4 regions of the Candidatus Thiodiazotropha sp. AKIB8 genome follow, and region 2 is predicted to be linked to each of the others. Evidence: predicted binding sites of a transcription regulator. Region 2 holds the regulator's gene; each other region holds the start of a gene.

Region 1 (3,187 bases), on a different contig from region 2:
TCCGCGATCTGTAATCAGAGTTTCCAGCTCAGCAGACATGCCATACAACATTTGAAACTCATAACTATCCTGAGCACGCTGATTGTGGTTAGCAAACACTATGGCACAGGCCAGGCTACGTATATTGTGAGTAGCAATAGCTGGATAGATCAGGGCTGACTCAAACAGCCGCTTTAAGCACCGCTCATAACAGGCATCGGTTTCACCCTTGGTTTCCCACACCGGTATGGGCCACCCCTGCTGTCTGGCTATAACAGTCTCCATATCCCAGTAGGCGCCTCGCACCAGTCGAACTGAAACGGCTACACCCCGTTTCTCAACCCACTCAATAAGATCATTTAAATCCTGGTCACTCTCTTTAAGGTAAGCCTGAAGCACCACCCCCAAACCCTGCCACTCCCGATAGGCAGGCTCCATCGCAACCCTTTTGAAGAGTCTGAGAATGATATCTTTGTAGTCGTACTGCTCCATATCGAGACAAAGGGTCAGTTCAGCATCCTTTGCCGCATCACATATTGGTCTTAACCTTGCCATTAAAATTTCTATGGCGCCGTCTGTGTCGACGGGCGCTATTTGAGAGTAGAGGGATGTGACTTTTATCGATAGGTTTAGACCCTTGATCCCTGATGAGGAGATTTGTTTGATCAAATCGAGGTAGGCATTCTGATAGTGATACGCCTCTCTTTCACTCACTGTGGCTTCGCCAAGGAGGTCAAGGCTGGTGTTAACCCCCCTGCTTTGTAACCTGCTTATGGAGTGCAAAATCTCAGTCGCATTATTACCACCGACAAATCGATGTGCGACACCTTTAACTGCACTCCTGATAACAGGCGCCACAAGTTTTGGCATACTGTTTACCGATATACGCCGGATTCCCCAGTTGACCAATGAAGGTAAACCTCGGCTATCAACCTCACTAAAGTACGCTTTGAAATGATCGATCAGGATTTTGTCATCGGTCAGCATGGGCACTGCATCTATAAATCTAAGTGCCTGTGTACGAAAATGATTATCGGCTACCAGTTGTGCCAGCAATCTATCAATCCAACCTGTTCGGCTGGATGCTCCCCTCGCCTCCCGCTCCTGCCACATCTGACGGCCAACCCTTTGAATTTTATCTTCAAATGATCTATCCACCTTCAGCTCCTCAAACTGCTTTTACCTAAAGTCTAGACCGGATCATTTATCCAGGCTCAGTGGACAACCCCCTCCCATCAAGGAATAGGGGCTTTAACTTAGCAGGAGAGCCGTAACTTAAACGGAACATTAAAAAGATGCGGAACAACGCCATGCATCTTTCTGGTGCTTCACTATTTACCGCCTCGCACTACCTTGGAGCAGAGAGATATAGAACAGCACTCATTAAGCGCCAAAACTGTGCGCGCCAAATCTACAAACTATGCCTTCAAGCGTTAACCATCTGTTTTTAGATAAGAATAAATAGTTGGCACAGTACATGCCCTATCCCTCTTCAGACCAAAACGTTGACTCTAACGAAATAGGACGAATAACAGATGAGCATATCGAAACATAAATTAAAAAATTTAGTTCTTGGCACAGCTACAGGTCTTGCACTCTCTTTCACCTCTCTCGCGCAGGCATCCGATACCATCAAGGTTGGTATTCTGCATTCACTCTCTGGCACCATGGCCATCAGTGAAACCACACTGAAAGACACCATGCTGATGCTGATCAAAGAGCAGAATGCGAAGGGCGGTGTGCTAGGTAAAAAATTGGAGCCTGTGGTAGTCGACCCGGCTTCCAACTGGCCATTATTCGCTGAAAAAGCCCGCGAATTACTGAGTAAACATAAAGTCTCTGCCATCTTCGGTAACTGGACCTCGGTGTCCAGAAAATCGGTACTTCCAGTTGTCGAGGAGTTGAATGGACTGCTCTTCTATCCGGTTCAATATGAAGGTGAAGAGTCATCCAAGAATGTCTTCTACACGGGTGCCGCACCAAACCAGCAGGCAATACCTGCTGTTGACTACCTGATGAATGAAATTGAGGTAAAGCGTTGGGTATTGGCAGGCACCGACTATGTCTATCCACGTACCACCAACAAGATTCTTGAGGCCTATCTGAAAGCCAAGGGCGTTGCCGATAAGGATATAATGATCAATTACACCCCCTTTGGTCACTCTGATTGGCAGTCTATTGTCTCCGATATCAAGAAATTCGGCTCAACCGGCGTGAAGACTGCAGTAGTCTCAACCATCAACGGTGATGCCAATGTTCCTTTCTATAAGGAACTTGGTAATCAGGGCCTCTCTGCAGAAGATATTCCTGTCGTCGCATTCTCAGTTGGTGAAGAGGAACTCTCCGGTATCGATACAAAACCACTCGTCGGTCACCTCGCCGCCTGGAACTATTTCATGAGTGTGGACAGTGAAGCCAACGACGAATTCATTAGTGCCTGGAAAGCTTTCATCAAGGATGACAAGCGTGTCACCAATGATCCTATGGAAGCCCATTACATTGGTTTCAATATGTGGGTAAAAGCGGTTGAAAAGGCGGGCACTACAGATTCCGACGCTGTGCAGGAAGCGATCATCGGCGTCTCAGTTCCAAACCTGACAGGTGGGCTATCTGCAATGATGCCTAATCACCACGTTACCAAACCCGTGCTGATTGGTGAGATTCAGGGAGATGGCCAGTTTGAGGTCGTCTGGGAGACATCAGGTCTGGTGGCCGGTGATGCCTGGTCCGACTTCTTGCCCGGTTCAAAGGATATTATCTCCGACTGGAGAGCGCCTCTCTCTTGCGGTAACTATAACGTCAAGAGCAGCAAGTGTTCGGGTCAGAACTACGAATAACTTTCAGGGATTAATCACTGGATTGGACTCTATATCTCGGCTCCAGGGAGGGAGCTGATTAACCCAATCGGTTGAGTTATATCGTAAGGCATGGCTCAGCCGCACCAATCTATCCGATTGAAGATATAGGCCGTCGGGAAACTCTGTTCCATTTTTTTAAGCCAGCCTGATGCGTCAGGGCAGCACCCTGTGTCCAGGACACTCCTAATATTTATTGTTATCGACATGAATTAGACAATATCTATACAACTGACAGAAAAACCATGACCATCTCCCGTAAATTTAAAAGGTTACTCATACTGCTGACCCTGATTCTGATCCCCGCTGCGCCTATTTATGGCATGACGCCGGATCAGAACATAGAACAAGCA
Region 2 (3,187 bases):
CGTGGGCCTTGTTCAGGCTGATCAGGGTAGAATCTACCTGGATGGAGAGGAGCTTACTGATCTTGCAATGCATAAGCGCGCCAGCATGGGTATTGGTTATCTGGCCCAGGAGCCCTCTGTTTTCAGGCGGCTCAATACTGCGCAGAATATATTGGCGATACTTGAAAATCGAAAGGATCTGGACGCGCAAGCAAGAAGAGCGCATTGTGACCGGCTTTTGGAAGAGTTCGGTATCGAACATTTGAGAGAGAGTATGGCTATGAGCCTCTCAGGTGGAGAGCGACGCCGCCTGGAGATTGCCCGTGCGCTTTCAATGGAGCCCGCATTCATTTTATTGGATGAGCCATTTGCAGGTGTCGACCCAATTGCGGTTATCGATATTAAAAGAATCATTCAACATCTTAGAGAATTAAAGATTGGGGTGTTGATTACCGACCATAATGTTAGAGAGACTCTTGATATTTGTGATAGAGCCTACATCATTAATACTGGTAAGGTATTGGCGGAAGGAACCACCGAGGAGATCCTCGATAACCAGGAGGTACGTAGTGTTTATCTGGGCGAAAATTTTACTATGTAAGGCTATGTTTATGTTTTTTCATGGATTATGTGATTTAAGAGTAGAGATGATGACTACTCGTCAGCTGACAAAATGAAGGTTAAAGTATGAGGCAGAATTATATTCAAACGAAACAAATACCAAGAATTATTCCGTGAACGGCATTTATTAGCTAGAATGAATATAAAGACATACAAATAACATACCAGGTTTAAAGATATCTCTGCTATGAAGCAGGCTCTACAGCTCCGGCTCGGACAACATTTAACAATGACACCTCAGTTGCAGCAGGCAATACGCCTGTTGCAATTGTCTGCGCTCGACCTGAGTCAGGAGGTGCAGGAGGTTCTTGAAACAAACCCCATGCTGGAGGGTGAAGAGGAGTTTAGTCAGCAGACTCAAAAAGAAGAAGCTAGTCAAGAGAGCTCTGATCAGAGTTCAGACAATAAAGAGTCTTTGAGCTCCAACGATATCAACAACGAGCGGGAAATTCAGACCGACAGTAGCCAGATCACAGAAGACCTGCCCGTTGATAGTGAATGGGCTGACGTATACGACAGTTATCTTCCCCCATCGAGCAGTGGTAGTGAATCTGCAGACAATGACTATCTGGTTCAGCGCAGTGGCGCGATCACTTTGCATGACCACCTGGTCTGGCAGATGACACTGACCCCATTCACTGAGCAGGATGTTCTGATTGCCACTAACCTCATCGACAGTATTGATGAGGATGGATATTTCAAAGGTGATCTCCAGGAGATCCTGGTTTCCCTGAATGATGAGGAGATGACTCTGGAGGATGTAGAGGCAGTACTTCATCGTATCCAGGCTTTCGACCCTCCGGGGGTTGGTGCTCAGGGTGCTCAGGACTGCCTTCTAATTCAACTTCGGCAACTTCCTGAAAAAACACCCTATTTGGATTTGGCGATCAGACTCTGTCGCGACCATTTCAACTTGCTCTCTGCGCAGGATCAGAATCAGATCATGCGACGAATGAAGGTTGATCAGGACGACCTGATGGCTATCATGCAGTTGATCAGGACGCTCAATCCTCACCCTGGCACAGCGATCGCCAAAAGCGAGCCTCAGTATGTGATTCCTGATGTATTCGTCAGCAAGCGCAATAATCGCTGGGTTGTGGAGCTAAATGGTGAGGTTACGCCTAAACTAAGGGTAAACAACGACTATGCCAGTCTGATCAAGCGTGCGGATCAGAGTGATGACAATACTTTCCTGAAAAACCACCTGCAGGAAGCGCGTTGGTTCATCAAAAGCCTGATGAGTCGAAATGAGACTATTCTGCGTGTGGCGAGTAAGATTGTTGAATATCAGCGGGGCTTTTTTGAACATGGCGAAGAGGCTATGAAGCCACTGGTTTTACGGGATATCGCTGAGGCTCTGGAGATGCACGAGTCGACCATATCCAGGGTGACAACCCAGAAGTATATGCATACCCCCAGGGGTACGCTGGAGTTTAAATATTTCTTCTCCAGCCATGTGAACACAAGTGCAGGGGGTGAGTGCTCCTCCACTGCTATACGTGCGCTGATAAAAAAATTGATTGCTGCAGAGAATACAAACAAACCTCTCAGCGATAACAAAATCGCCGCCATATTGTCGGAACAGGGTATAAAAGTGGCCCGCCGAACGGTGGCAAAATACCGCGAGTCGATGAGTATCCCACCATCGAACGAGCGTAAGCGACTGATGTAGGTGAAGTGAATTATCGGAGTGGCTATCATATCATGCTTGATATGCTTACTGAACCGGAGCGGTTTCAGATAAAAGTGGATTCATGAATGAGTTGCTGTAAAAATGCCCCGGCGTTACTTCACCGCCTCAGTTAGAGTGATGAGCCAACTCATCTAAGACAGGAGAAAATTATGCAGATAAGCGTTACCGGTCATCATGTGGAAGTTACCGATGCCTTGAAAAGCTATGTAGATAATAAGTTCGAACGTCTTGAGAGGCATTTTGATAATGTAATCAATGTACATGTCATCTTGAGCGTAGAGAAGCTGAGGCAAAAGGCAGAGGCCACCATGCAAGTGAACGGTGCCAGCGTATTCGCTGATGCAGTACAGGAAGATATGTATGCGGCCATTGATGGGCTTACCGATAAGCTGGATAGGCAAGTCATAAAGCATAAAGAAAAGATGCAGAGTCACCGTGCCGGTAGTGGCGCGAAGTACGCTGTAAGTAGCAGTAGTTCAGAATAGATAAAACTGGCGAGGTCTCCATGTTTCCCGACGGATTTCTGCTTGAGGAACGGATCGGCTGCAGTGTGGAGGCAGCCAGTAAAAAACGTGTCCTGGAGCAGCTTGGCCAAAGATTGGCCAATTCTGCTCCTGGTCTCACACAGGATACTGTGTTTGATGCATTGCTTGAGCGTGAACGTTTAGGCAGCACCGGACTGGGCAAAGGAATAGCGCTACCCCATGCGCGAATGTCACAGATAACACAATCCACCGCAGCATTTATTCAGCTGCCTTCAGGGGTCGATTTTGATGCGATCGACAGCCAACCGGTGGATCTTGCCTTTGCCATGCTGGTTCCTGAGGAGGCAACTGAAGCCCATCTGCAACTACTGGCAAAATTGGCCAGGATGTTTGATGACCCTCCATTCTG
Region 3 (3,187 bases), on a different contig from region 2:
GTCCACAACAATGCTCGCAGACAGAAGACTTTCAGTGGATAGTTTCAACACCTCATGCAGTAGCTCATTGATGTTTACCAAGCTCTCATCTTCCATCACAGGACTGGGTAAAGCTTCGTGTAGACTGTCCATCGCCTCATCGCCACTTTTCAAAGCTTGCTGCAATACTATGCGCATCCCCATATCCTCCTGGCTTGCAGCAGGCATGGCCAATGCAGCCTTGATGACATTCAATGGGGCTTGAATCTTGAATATGGCGCCGGAGATCGCTTCGCGCATGGTTTGTACCATCTGCTGCTCCGCCATATTGGCACGGATCATATTCAGTCGTGCTTCTTGAATACGATTGCGACTGCTAGTAACTTCATTGGCAATCAACAGCAGACAGCACCGAGTCTCCTCCTGTTGTTTGAAATAGTGTTGGGCTGCTTCGTCCAACTCAGGCAGATGTACACCTGAACAGGCGAACCATCTTGGACTAACCCCTCCAGGCGGATCCAGTCTTACATCCACATTTGTAAAGCCATTGCCGACTTGGCAGACCTTACCCAGATCAAAGCCTATCTGTTGCTCTAGAGCTTCTAAAAAAACTGTTGTGGGTTCTACACCTCTAAAATCCCCCATCAAGGCTTTGTAAGCATGATTATCCAGTAACACCTTCCCATCCGCAGCCACTACAGCCACCACCATAGGTGCTGCATTCAGTGCTGCTTCGGTAAGATTTTTTTGGAACTTTAAACGCTGCTCCAGCTGGTGCACCTCAGTAACATCACGGTGCATACCAAGAAAAAACGCAGTTTTACCTTTACTGTTGTTCACCGGAGAGATGATCAGTTCAGCGAGATACTCCTCACTGGATTTACGGTGGTTGACAAGAGTACCGTGCCAAACCTCGTTTTTCTGAATAGTCTCCCAAAGCTCTCTGTAGATCGATTCTGGAGTCGATTTACTTGAGAGTACCGACTCATTCTTACCTATCACCTCTTCCCTGGAATAGCCGGTTAGCATCTCAAACGCGCTATTAACATAGAGGATTCGTGCCGTAGGATCGGTGATTGATATCGCGATGGGTGCTTGTTCAACTGATTCGAAAAAGAGCTTTGGTGGTAAAAACTGATTACTGTCCAGATTCCCGAATGCCTCGAGGATTTCATCCGGCGTTCCTTCAGGAGGAGAGGCAAGAAAGTCATTAATCCTGTCGACAACATCGCTGTTAGTAGATTTTATTTTTCGTTGGATCATAACTGCGATCATCCTAATGCGAATGTAGAAAAACTGAACATAGCTAAGGTTATAGCAAAACCCATACCATCGCTGATTACAGAGGTGAGAACCATTAGATAGCCCCCGTTGTCGCTAACTCTACAAAGTAACCGCCGCAATCTGTTGCGAAACCTACAAAGCAATGGATGATCCTTTTCGGTGCATTTCCGCACTAAAACAGTGCTTATTCAAATTAACCCATGAATACAGCGCTCTAAGCCACTGATCATGACATACATGATCTAATTATCTGATTTTTTAGATGATTGGCATATTTTTTGTTGGGTAATAATCATCACAGTAAAGCGATGCTATTCATGGACTATATACTGATCATTCTTTCTACGGCTTTGGTCAACAACGTTGTGTTGGTCAAGTTTCTCGGTTTGTGTCCCTTAATGGGAGTATCCAACAAGCTCGATTCTGCCCTGGGTATGGGGTTGGCCACAACTTTTGTGCTTACCCTTGCAGCCTTTGCAAGCTGGTTGTTGGAACACTTTGTACTACAACCCCTGGATCTGGGATTTCTGCGAATACTGACCTTCATCCTGGTTATCGCTGTGGTGGTTCAGTTCACAGAGATGGTAGTGCGTAAAACTTCGCCAGCGCTCTACCAGGTACTTGGCATCTTCCTTCCATTGATCACCACAAACTGCGCCGTATTAGGTGTTGCCTTACTGAATGTGCAACAGGAAAACAGCTTTCTGGCCAGTCTACTCTATGGTTTCGGTTCTGCACTCGGTTTTACATTGGTACTGGTGATGTTCGCCGGTTTGCGTGAGCGTCTGGCGTTGGCGAATGTTCCCCAAGTTTTCAGCGGTGCCCCAATTGCTTATGTCGTCGCTGGCCTGATGTCTCTAGCCTTCATGGGATTTGCTGGTTTAACCAGCAATTGACCTGAACATACCGGAGAGGCCCTTAAATGGAGAACTCAATGAATGAAAAGCACATTGATCTATATCGATCGACAATCTCAGTGAATCAAACCATTCACTGTGAGCGTAACCGATAGCAAGGAGAATCGATGATGGTTTCTGCAATCCTTATTCTGACTGCACTAGGCGTCACTATGGGCGCGATGCTGGGGATAGCATCAAAATATCTGGCTGTAGAGGGAAATCCACTTCAGCAAGAGATTGAAGAACTGCTCCCCGGATCTCAATGTGGCCAATGCGGTTATCCCGGCTGTACACCTGCTGCAGAGGCAGTAACCCAGGGTGAAGCCCCAGTAACCATGTGCCCCCCAGGTGGCAAGGCACTGGCAGAAGCCCTGGCAGAAAAAATGGGAGTCAGCATAGACCTCTCCTCAGTTGAGGAGAAAGAGCCGATGATCGCCTTTGTTCATGAAAACCTTTGTGTCGGCTGCACCAAGTGTTTCAAACGTTGCCCTACCGATGCCATTTTAGGTGGCCCTAAACAGATACATGCTGTATTTGCTGATGCCTGTACAGGTTGTGAGAAATGTTATGACGTCTGTCCAACAGAGTGTATCGAGATGCGTCCGATCAAGAAGACTCTGCAGACATGGTATTGGCCAGAACCAGCCAAGGTGGCCTAATCATGACAACAGCCAACATATTTAAACTGTTCAAGATTCGTGGCGGTGTTCATCCTGATGATAAGAAAAGACTGAGTGCAGATCAGGCGATAGAAAAACTGCCAATGCCATCACTTTTGCATATTCCTCTGCAGCAGCACATTGGTGCTCCAGCTGAACCTCTGGTCAGGCGTGGTGAGGAAGTTAAAAAGGGTCAACTGCTAGCACGCAATCAGGGCGCCATTTCCGCGCCAGTTCACGCCCCAACCTCCGGACGGATAATGGGTGTAGGTGGATATCCAGCACATCATGCTTCTGGACTATCGGTCAGAACCATTACCTTGAAGCCGGACGGTAAAGATGAGTGGATCGACACTCTCGATCCAT
Region 4 (3,187 bases), on a different contig from region 2:
CAGTTCAGTCATCTTTTCTTGTCTCTTGCATGCTCATAATCAACGCAGATTGACGCTGCCAGAGACGTTCTGGAAGGCAAAAGCCTTTGGGCTGCAGAGAATCAGCTGGACGGATGAAATGTGTGCGCACAAATCTCATCACATGACTATACGACTTGGCTGAATCGGTGATTACTGGCTGTAAAGCTGTTTGTTTGTCAAACATGTTTAATCTCCTCAGCGTGACTGTATCTCGGCCATGACTTCTGTCATCCGCTCTGGTGGAATACCGGTAAGTGACCCAGGCGGATTGGCTGGTTGAGAAAAGGGATCAAGAATTGCACCTTCAATTGGACAGATACTGACGCACTGCGGATCAGAAAAATCTCCTTCACACTCGGTACACTTCTTAGCATCAATCTTAAAGTGAGGTCTAGCCTCAAATATCGCTTTGCTTGGGCAGAGCGGTTCACAGGCCCAGCAGTTAACGCAGCTTTCTATAATTTCGAATGACATAGCTTGCTCCTTAGGCTCCGACCTGTAGTTTTCCGACCTGACTGGGTTTATCAAGCTGGCCGTTTTCAACCATCTCTGCATAGACCTTGGCTACAGCATCTTCTATCGGTTCCATGGCATGTTCACCATTGGGTTGGATACCGGATTCTTCCAGCATCTCCCATGGCTCATAACCAATTTTTGAACAGAGCACTGCTTCGCACCCTTCCAGAACACGTATTATCTTCTGCAAGGTAGTTTCAGCATCACCACAGGTATCTCCACCTGAGCAATAGAGATCTACTTTTCTGTGTCCGATGAAACGAACATCTGTGGTTGAGGCTTCGTAGACAAGAAACTCTTTGGCATGACCAAAATGCTGATTAATGACACCACCACCACTGCTAGCTACAGCCATCAGTACCGGACGGGTCTCTTTTTTGCGTTTCGTTAAGGCAGTCAATGGAATAAAAGTCTCATTGGAACTTTGCTTCTGTGCTTCACGCTTGGCTTCGACCTCAGCCTGATAATCGACACGTTTTTTCATTGCTTCTTCATAATCAACATCCATCAGTTCAACCTTATCCATGGTGAACTCATCGCCTCGATCTTCTCCCAGCATGCCTACAGCATCAGCTCGGCATTGGCGACAGTGGCGCATCATATTCATGTCGCCGGCACACTTGTCCTGCAGTACCTGAAGTTCGTCGTGGGTAGGGCCTCGCTGGCCCATAACACCATAAAACGTACCGTGCTCAGCTTCTGCAATCAGCGGCATAACGTTATGTAGAAAAGCGCCCTTCTCCTTGACTACCTTACTCACCTCTTCCAGGTGTTCATCATTGACACCAGGAATCATCACTGAGTTGACCTTAACCAGAATGCCACGATCAGTAAGCATCTGTAGTCCTTTCTGTTGCTGCTCGATAAGGATTTTTGCGCCTTTGCGACCTTTGATGCGGCGATTGTTCCAGAAGATCCAGGGATAGATCTTCGCCCCGACATCAGGATCTACGCAGTTGATGGTAATGGTTACATGGTCAATATTGTGTTTGCACAGCTCTTCGACTTGATCAGGAAGAGTCAGTCCATTGGTAGAGACACAGAGCTTGATATCGGGAGCCTTTTCGGTCAATTGACGAAAGGTATCAAATGTACGCTCAGGATTGGCCAAAGGGTCACCAGGACCGGCAATACCCAAAACTGTCATTTGTGGGATATTGGCCGCGACAGCCATAACCTTTTTTACAGCCTGATCCGGAGTCAACAGCTCAGATACAACACCGGGTCGTGATTCATTGGCGCAATCATATTTTCGGTTACAGTAGTGACACTGAATATTACAGGCTGGAGCAACTGCCACATGCATACGGGCGAAATGGTGATGCGCCTCTTCAGAATAACAGGGGTGGTTGTGTACCTTCTCCCTGATATTATCAGGTAGATGCGACAGTTGATCGTTACTCCCGCCGCAACCGGATGCACTGCACCCACTTTCAGCTGAGGTATCTGCTGTTTGACCAATCACTTTCAATTCCATCATCCGGCCTCCCAATAGCGACGCAATGAGGTGGTTTTTTACGTTTGGTAGGGATAATGCAATCTGCGTGCCTAGTTTTTAATACTGGCTATCTTATTGTTATTATTGTAATTTTTTTGTTGTTTTAAGGATTCTGTCGCATTGCATACAGGGCATTCAATGGTCCCTGTATGACAAGCGACAGAACCAGCTTACATCTGACGCACTTTAATATTCAGGGTCTGAATTCGATAGCCAATCTGCCTTGGGGTCATACCGAGCAGTCTCGCAGCCTTGGCCTGAACCCAACCCGCTTGCTCCAATGCGGCAATAACCCGTTCACGCTCATCAAGATCCGGGTCATCTATATCAATCTTGTTGTTATCGGGAACTGGTGTGTAACCCTGCTCTGATAGCGGTTTCAAGCCACTGAGGTTGACTGCTTTTTCGTCAATCTGTCCTTCTCCGCTCATGACAGCTGCCCGTTCCAGACAGTTTTCCAGTTCACGAACATTTCCCGGCCAGTCATGGTGCATCAGCAACCGCACGGCACCATCATTGATAGACAATTCGCGCCCCTGATTCTTGGAGATCTTAGTAACCAGAAATCGGGCCAGATCGTTAATATCTTCTTTACGATCACGTAGCGCCGGCATCTGTATTGGCATAACATTCAGTCGATAGTAGAGATCCTCTCTGAAGCTGCCCTCTTGTACTTCAGATTCCAAGTCTTTGTTTGTAGCCGCAACGACTCGAACATCAACAACATGAGTTTTAGCACCACCAACCCGCTCAAATTCACCTTCCTGTAGTACACGAAGCAGTTTTGCCTGAAACGCAGGGCTGATCTCTCCGATTTCATCAAGAAATATGGTACCGCCATGAGCCTGTTCGAAGCGCCCTTTTCGTTGATTGACTGCGCCAGTAAATGCCCCTTTCTCGTGCCCAAACAGTTCTGACTCCAATAGGGTATCGGGTAGTGCAGCACAATTGAGTTTGATAAATGGCCCGTTGCTTCTGGGTGAGTTGTAGTGAATGGCATTGGCAATCAGCTCTTTTCCGGTTCCGGATTCACCACGAACCAATACAGTGGTATTCCATTTAGCAACCTGGCGAACCTGCTCAAAAATCACTCGCATACTTGGTGTATGACCGACCATATTTGAAAAACCATGTTCGCCACGAACTTTACGC

The links. Region 2 encodes sigma-54, which starts transcription at its own class of promoters, with help from an activator protein. Its sites were predicted from a motif close to TGGCANGNTNCNTGCTT; they were not measured.
Region 1: urtA (urea ABC transporter substrate-binding protein) is a predicted target of sigma-54. The motif match lies at 1,446-1,462, and genes of this name have one in related genera.
Region 3: nifL (nitrogen fixation negative regulator NifL) is a predicted target of sigma-54. The motif match lies at 1,295-1,311, and genes of this name have one in related genera.
Region 4: nifB (nitrogenase cofactor biosynthesis protein NifB) is a predicted target of sigma-54. The motif match lies at 2,071-2,087, and genes of this name have one in related genera.

Annotation. Positions count from the first base shown of each region.
Region 1 covers NZ_JBSYOO010000041.1:47,563-50,749, forward strand. The annotation lists gene AC4IFB_RS14005 (proline dehydrogenase family protein) at 1-1,137, opposite strand, end outside; gene urtA (urea ABC transporter substrate-binding protein) at 1,515-2,816, shown strand; gene urtB (urea ABC transporter permease subunit UrtB) at 3,080-3,187, shown strand, end outside.
Region 2 covers NZ_JBSYOO010000016.1:22,502-25,688, reverse strand. The annotation lists gene lptB (LPS export ABC transporter ATP-binding protein) at 1-580, shown strand, start outside; gene AC4IFB_RS03020 (RNA polymerase factor sigma-54) at 788-2,272, shown strand; gene hpf (ribosome hibernation-promoting factor, HPF/YfiA family) at 2,443-2,778, shown strand; gene ptsN (PTS IIA-like nitrogen regulatory protein PtsN) at 2,799-3,187, shown strand, end outside.
Region 3 covers NZ_JBSYOO010000029.1:457,514-460,700, forward strand. The annotation lists gene nifL (nitrogen fixation negative regulator NifL) at 1-1,242, opposite strand, end outside; gene rsxA (electron transport complex subunit RsxA) at 1,581-2,159, shown strand; gene rsxB (electron transport complex subunit RsxB) at 2,291-2,821, shown strand; gene rsxC (electron transport complex subunit RsxC) at 2,824-3,187, shown strand, end outside.
Region 4 covers NZ_JBSYOO010000029.1:453,351-456,537, forward strand. The annotation lists gene AC4IFB_RS08590 (ArsC/Spx/MgsR family protein) at 1-12, opposite strand, end outside; gene AC4IFB_RS08595 (hypothetical protein) at 5-205, opposite strand; gene AC4IFB_RS08600 (4Fe-4S dicluster domain-containing protein) at 217-495, opposite strand; gene nifB (nitrogenase cofactor biosynthesis protein NifB) at 506-2,014, opposite strand; gene nifA (nif-specific transcriptional activator NifA) at 2,206-3,187, opposite strand, start outside.